2 regions of the Paenibacillus sp. Dod16 genome follow, and region 1 is predicted to be linked to the other one. Evidence: a T-box and tRNA genes for the amino acid it is inferred to sense, from the RefSeq annotation. Region 1 holds a T-box; the other holds one or more tRNA genes.

Region 1 (3,364 bases):
ATCGGTTCCCCCTGTTCGGTATTCAAGCAAACCCAGATCTCTACGGCTCTCAGCGCTCCGTTTTGCATCATCTCATAATAAAACCGGATATCCTCCTCCGTCAGAAAATCATGCGTTTGGGATACGGCACGAAGCCATATTTCCACCAGCCGATCATGATACTCTTCTGTATAAGGCGCTATATGTAACACCACTTCATCCAGTCCCTTCCAAATCATTCGATCTCATCGATATTCATGATATCGTGTAAATTGTTCTATACTATTATAGTGGAATCCGGTACATTAATCAGAGACTTTATCTTTGTCATGAAGGAGAGAACAACATGCCGTTATGGCTTATATATGCATTGCTGTCGGCGGTCACGGCGGCTCTTGTCGCCATTTTYGGAAAAATAGGTCTGCAAAACATCGATGCCAATTCGGCAACGGCGATCCGCTCTGTCATTATGGCCCTGTTTCTGCTGGGAGTCGTGGGGGTTCAGGGCAAATTCTCGGAACTCGGTGACATTCTAGTTCAGAAGAAAGCATTAAGCTTCATTGTGCTCAGCGGCATTGCGGGGGCATTGTCCTGGCTGTTTTATTTTCTTGCACTAAAATACGGCAAAGTATCGCAGGTAGGACCTATCGATAAATTGAGCGTTGTCATCGCGGTCATTCTGGCCTTTGTGTTTCTTGGAGAAAAGATATCCTGGATTAACGCAGCCGGCGTTGCACTCATTGCCGTTGGCGCTCTTCTGGTTGCCGTTAAATAAGGTTCTACATAAAACCGCTGCTCAGCGGCTTTTTGTTCGTTCATTTATTGTTAAAACCTATCAATATAATAACATTTATATATTTCTAATTATAAGATAAACATGTCACAATGAGGATAATTCATGGGTGAGGGAGTTGTTGTTATGTCAGAGCAAGTATGGAAAGCGCACGATTATGATCGGCAGTTATCGTTTGTCTCGGCTTATGGAAAAGGCGTAGTAGAGCTTCTTGCACCTCAACCCGGAGAGCGGATTCTTGATCTCGGCTGCGGAACCGGCGATTTGGCAAATGAAATATCTGCTTCGGGTGCACATGTAACCGGCATGGATGATTCGGCCGAGATGATTGAGCGCGCCAAAAGCAAATATCCCGGGCTTACATTTCTGGCCGGAGACGGCGAGAACTTCGACACCGAATCGCCGTATGATGCCGTCTTCTCCAATGCCGCCCTGCATTGGATGAAGGATGCTGGTGGTGTGGTACGCTCCGTCTATGGCGCACTCAAGCCCGGTGGCCGATTCGTAGCGGAGTTTGGAGGCAAGGGGAACATCGACGGAATTTACCAAGCTTTGAAAACGGTGTTCGCCGACCATTATGGAATGGATGCCGACACCCGAAATCCGTGGTATTTTCCCAGCCTGGGCCAGTATACGACCTTGCTTGAATCCCATGGGTTCCGGGTGCATATCGGCCATCACTTCGACCGTCCCACGAAGCTGCCTGAGGGCAAGGATGGCGTGAAGTATTGGCTGCTGCATTTTGGCGATCGTTTCTTTGCTGGATTCTCGGCTGAAGAGAAGGACGAAGCCATTGCCCGTATCAGCCAAGCTGCCCGGGCGACGCTCTGGCGTGAAGATGCATTTTATGCAGATTACAAGCGCCTGCGAGTCTTTGCAGAGAAGGTTTCATAATTTTAGGGTTGATTTTCTAAATAGAATGGTTAATAATATGAAAAACTTGTACATGTGATTTTCGTTGATTGGGAGAGTAACTGCACTTGACTTTAGTCCAAGCGAGCCGGGAGGGTGGAAACCGGTACAAAGTCGGCGGTGAAACGGACCCAGGAGATGGTCTTCCGAAATGCAATATTGTAGGAAGCCCCGGCTTACACCGTTATCGTATCAAGGTGGTTAAACCCTTTGTGGTTTAACAACAAGAGTGGTACCGCGAGCACAAGTCCTCGTCTCTTTAGGAGATGAGGGCTTTTTTGATTTTTCTAACATGTTTTGTTTATTTTTCAAAGGGGGATTTAACGTGTTAAGTCATTTGATTACTTCGAGCCTTCAACAAGCTGTAAACCAGGTGTGTGAAGATATGGGCGTCCAACTGCCCGATTCTACTCCAATCCGGATTGAGCAGCCTGCCAGCATGGAGCATGGGGACTATGCCACCAACATTGCGATGCAGCTTGCGAAGCTGCTTCGTAAGGCTCCGCTGCATATTGCCGAGCTGATTCAAGCCGAGCTTGAGCAGGATACGACTTATAAACAGCTAGTCTATGCCACGGAGATTGTTGCACCAGGTTTTATGAATCTGCGTATCGATTGGGAATATTGGGCTGGTCATCACTTTGAATTACCTCCGGCAACGAACGAGAAGATTGTCATTGAGCATACTTCCATCAATCCGAATAAATCCGCCCATATCGGCCATCTAAGAAACTCCTGTATCGGCGATACGCTGGTCAGGCTGATGAGGAAGCTTGGTTACGAGGTGGAGGTTCATAATTATATCGACGACCTTGGCAATCAACTGGCAGATACAGTGGTCGGGATGCTCCACACGCCGCTGTCAAAGGAACATGCCCGGTTCGGCGATTACTGTTGGGACGTGTATTCAAGCACCAATAAGGCCTACGAAAGGGAGCCCGGTCTTGTCCAGCATCGGACCGAGGTTCTGCACGCACTGGAAGAGGGTAACCAGAATCTGTCCTGGATCGGACTGCTCGTTGCCGAGAGAATTGTCAAAGAGCATCTTGAAGAAATGAAGCAGTTCGGCATTGACTATGATCTGCTTGTGTGGGAGAGCAGCATTGTCAGAGAGGGGTTCTGGGCGTCCGCTTTCGAGCTGTTGAAGAACACGCCGCTCTTCCATCAGGAAACGGAGGGCAAACTTGCAGGCTGCTGGGTGCTCAAGCAAACAGGAACGGAAGCCGTGGACGATCCGGAGTCAGACCACAGCATGGATAAAGTGCTCGTGCGCTCCAATGGCATCCTGACTTACACCGCCAAAGACATCGCCTATCACCTGTGGAAATACGGTGTGCTCTCCAACGATTTTGTATATAAAAAATTCACAAACGAAGTTTGGACGACGAGCACTCATGGCGAGCAGCTCTCTTTCGGCAAAGCAGACATGGTCATCAACGTCATTGATTACAGGCAGCAGTACCCGCAGGCGATGGTGAAGCAGGCGCTGGAAAGCCTGGGATTCCATAAAGAGGCCGACAAGCTCCGTCATGTCAGCTACGGCGTCGTTTCGTTAAGCCCTTCCGCCGCTTCGGATCTCGGCATCGATACTTCCGACGGGAAAGCATCCTACGCGATGTCCGGACGTCAGGGGATCGGAATTAAAATCACCGAGCTTATCCATCAAGTAGCCAAGGTCAT
Region 2 (3,364 bases), on a different contig from region 1:
ACGACGCAGATCTTTGTGCGGAAGATCAAGCACTTGCTGGTCATTCGTGTAGGAGTGAACCGTAGTCATCATACCCTTAACGATACCGAATTTCTCGTCAAGAACTTTAGCAAAAGGAGCCAAGCAGTTTGTTGTACAAGAAGCATTGGAGATTACAGTATGGTTAGCTGCATCGTATTTGTCTTCGTTAACGCCCATAACGATCGTGATATCTTCGTCAGTTGCTGGAGCGGAGATGATAACTTTCTTAGCGCCGCCTTTCAAGTGAGCGGAAGCTTTGTCTTTCGCTGTGAAAATACCAGTGGATTCTACAACGATTTCAACGCCGTGCTCAGCCCAAGGCAATGCTTCAGGGTTACGCTCAGCGAATACTTTCACTTCACGGCCGTTTACAACGAGTGCGCCTTCTTTAGCTTCAACTGTTGCATTAAGTCTTCCGTGAGTTGTGTCATATTTCAAAAGGTGTGCCAGCGTGCTTACGTCCGTCAAATCGTTGATTGCCACGATTTCAACTTCGCTGTTGTTCAGCGCAGCGCGGAACACGTTACGTCCAATACGTCCAAAACCGTTAATACCTACTTTAACCATGAGTAGTTCCCTCCATATTTGTAAAATTTATATATTCAAGATTGGCCGTTAAGCCAATCAAGACAACAATAAGGAAAAATCGGTGTGTACGCTCGTGGGTTCAAATCCCGGCGTCAATCTCCTTCTCGACTTCCAGTGCCGCGGCTTCATCAGTAACGAGAATATCCTCATGTCCGAATTTCAGCATCGCATGAATCGCCTTGCCCTTGCCTTGACCCCCAGCAATGCCGATGATCGTCTCTGTCCGCATAATATCCTCAAGCCGCAGCCCGAGAGTAAGCATTTTGTGGACAACTTCACCATCTTCACTGAAGTAGTAGCCGAAGGATTCCGCAATCGCGCCATCTGCCTGCAAGTTCTGAATAGAGTTTTCATCCAGCTTGCGCCTTCTTGCCATCTCCATGGCATCTCCGATGCCGTGAATAATGACTCGGCAGCGCCTGATCACATCCACGATCTCCTGGATATGCTGATCCTGCACCAGTGACTGATAGGCATCCTCGCTTAGCAGATCCGGTACGTGAAGCAATCGGTACTCAGCCCCAACGCGCTTTGCCATCTTGGAAGCAATGGTGTTCGCTTGAATCTCCATGCTCTCCCCAAGACCGCCCCGCGCCGGCACAAACCAAGTGCTTGTCAGCGGTTCGCCGCCTGGCAAAGAGGACATCTGCTCGGCCACTTCGGCGAGCGTGGAGCCGCCGGTTACGGCAATCGTATCTCCATCTTGGACAAAGCTTAGCAGCGTTCTTGCTCCGGCCCGGCCAAGCTCACGTTTGACTTCCGGAGATGACTCGCTGTCACCGGGAATAATGACCACTTTACGAAGCCCGTAAGCCTGACGAATCTTCTCTTCCAGTTCAACCAGTCCGAACAACTCATTCATGACCGGCTCCAGCTCCTCCAGCAAGCATATCCCTGAGCTGCTGATGCGCATGCCAAGCGTTTCAATCTCGATCAGCCCCTGCGCTTTCAGAAGATCAGTCTCTGCTCTGAGAACACGCTCGGTCATCGAGAGTGATGAAGCCAATGTTCTTCGGCCAACAATTCCGGACAACTTGATCTGATGAAGGATGGTATACCTTCGTTTAAGAGTGTCCATCAGATCCGGCAGAAGCTGCTCTTGTATTTCTAATAGGTTACGCATGCATTCCACTCCTGCAAACTTCGTCTCGGCTCTCCTCTACCTGGTCGTAAAATGTCCCAGTTAAACTTTTTAAGTCCCACCTTTATTCTAACCAATAATTATGCCGGTTGCAAGTGTCCGAAAGTATATTTCTCTGCCCCGGGCATTCTTATACATTATGGCCAAGTACTGGCTCGTCTATATAATAGGAACAAAGTTTTGTCTGCTATTGTATTTTTTAAATAGATGCGGTATAATCAACTTCGTTGCTAATTTTTTTTGCGCCCGTGGTCCAATGGATATGACGTAGGCCTCCGGAGCCTGAGATCGAGGTTCGATTCCTCGCGGGCGCGCCATTATAACTTTTATTCTCTATACTGATTACCCTAAAGCGCCCATGACGGCTCTTTTTTTTACCCAATAGTTTGACTATCTTTGACTTTTTGATTTAAATTGTTTATCATGTGGGTAATACGGTAACAGTATTTATATGAGGTACTTAAGAGGAGGTTTTCCACGTGAGTTTTATACCTATGGTCGTTGAACAAAGCAACCGCGGTGAGCGGGCGTACGACATCTATTCCAGATTGCTGAAAGACCGCATTATCTTCCTCGGCTCCGACGTAAATGACGTGGTCGCCAATTCCATCATTGCCCAAATGCTGTTCTTGTCGGCTGAGGATCCTGAGAAGGATATTCATCTTTACATCAACAGTCCTGGCGGTTCCATTACCGCAGGTATGGCGATATTCGATACGATGCAGTTCATTAAGCCGGACGTTTCGACGATCTGTGTCGGCATGGCTGCTTCCATGGGCGCATTCCTGCTCAACGCTGGCGCTAAAGGCAAACGTTACGGTCTGCCTAACAGCGAGATCATGATTCACCAGCCGCTCGGCGGCGCACAAGGTCAAGCCACGGATATTGAGATCCGTGCTCGCCGCATCCTCAAAATGCGCGACAAGCTGAACCGCATCCTGTCCGATCGCACTGGCCAACCGTTGGAGCGCATTGAGAAGGATACTGATCGTGACTACTTCATGACGGCTGACGAAGCCAAAGAATACGGTCTGATTGATCAAGTATTAGAGAATACACCACCGCAAGGCTTATAAAAGAAATGAAGTAAAGGGCAGGCGCCGTTATCCGGTGCCTGCCCTTTCTTATCCTCCGAAGTGGAATTCTTAGAAAACTTTGATTTAGGGTAGTGAGAGTATCCCCTCCGGTCGCTGTTGAACTCGGGAAACTGGAATGAATATGGTTAACTGAGGTTTCCCGAGTTCAAAGGCGAACGCTATGCTCCTCCGAGGATACTCTCACTTTGGTACGACCTGACCTTATCTATAAAAACTTAAAGACTAGCTCAAGAGCATCCCCCTCCTAAAAGGCCTGCCTAAACTTGAGGGGAGGGAAAATAAAAGAAGACCCGTGCAGGGTGGCCATTTCAACGAACGACTTGCTTGCCACCGACCACGCGTGCACAGTGAGCAGAAGCAGTGTGCAAGATGTACAAGACATGCAAGTTATCATCCAGGCAAGCCTCTAGGTAAACGAAAAACCCCCTGACCGCAGGAAAGGAGAATACACTCTCCACGTTCCATGATCAAGGGATTTTCGTAACTCGTTCCAGTACAGTGTTACATCAGGACAACA

What was found. The T-box of region 1 lies ahead of ACPV3A_RS34510 (arginine--tRNA ligase). A T-box ahead of a tRNA ligase gene usually reads a tRNA of that ligase, here a tRNA-Arg.
Region 2: it encodes a tRNA-Arg, which carries the amino acid that the T-box ahead of ACPV3A_RS34510 (arginine--tRNA ligase) is inferred to sense. The anticodon was not compared.

The regions. Positions count from the first base shown of each region.
Region 1 covers NZ_JBNDYG010000069.1:59,948-63,311, forward strand. Annotated here, with positions in the region: gene ACPV3A_RS34495 (acetyltransferase) at 1-218, opposite strand, end outside; gene ACPV3A_RS34500 (EamA family transporter) at 326-754, shown strand; gene ACPV3A_RS34505 (methyltransferase domain-containing protein) at 899-1,666, shown strand; T-box leader at 1,722-1,946, shown strand; gene ACPV3A_RS34510 (arginine--tRNA ligase) at 2,010-3,364, shown strand, end outside.
Region 2 covers NZ_JBNDYG010000023.1:26,227-29,590, reverse strand. Annotated here, with positions in the region: gene gap (type I glyceraldehyde-3-phosphate dehydrogenase) at 1-588, opposite strand, end outside; gene ACPV3A_RS17275 (sugar-binding transcriptional regulator) at 689-1,732, opposite strand; tRNA gene ACPV3A_RS17270 (tRNA-Arg) at 1,993-2,067, shown strand; gene clpP (ATP-dependent Clp endopeptidase proteolytic subunit ClpP) at 2,230-2,826, shown strand.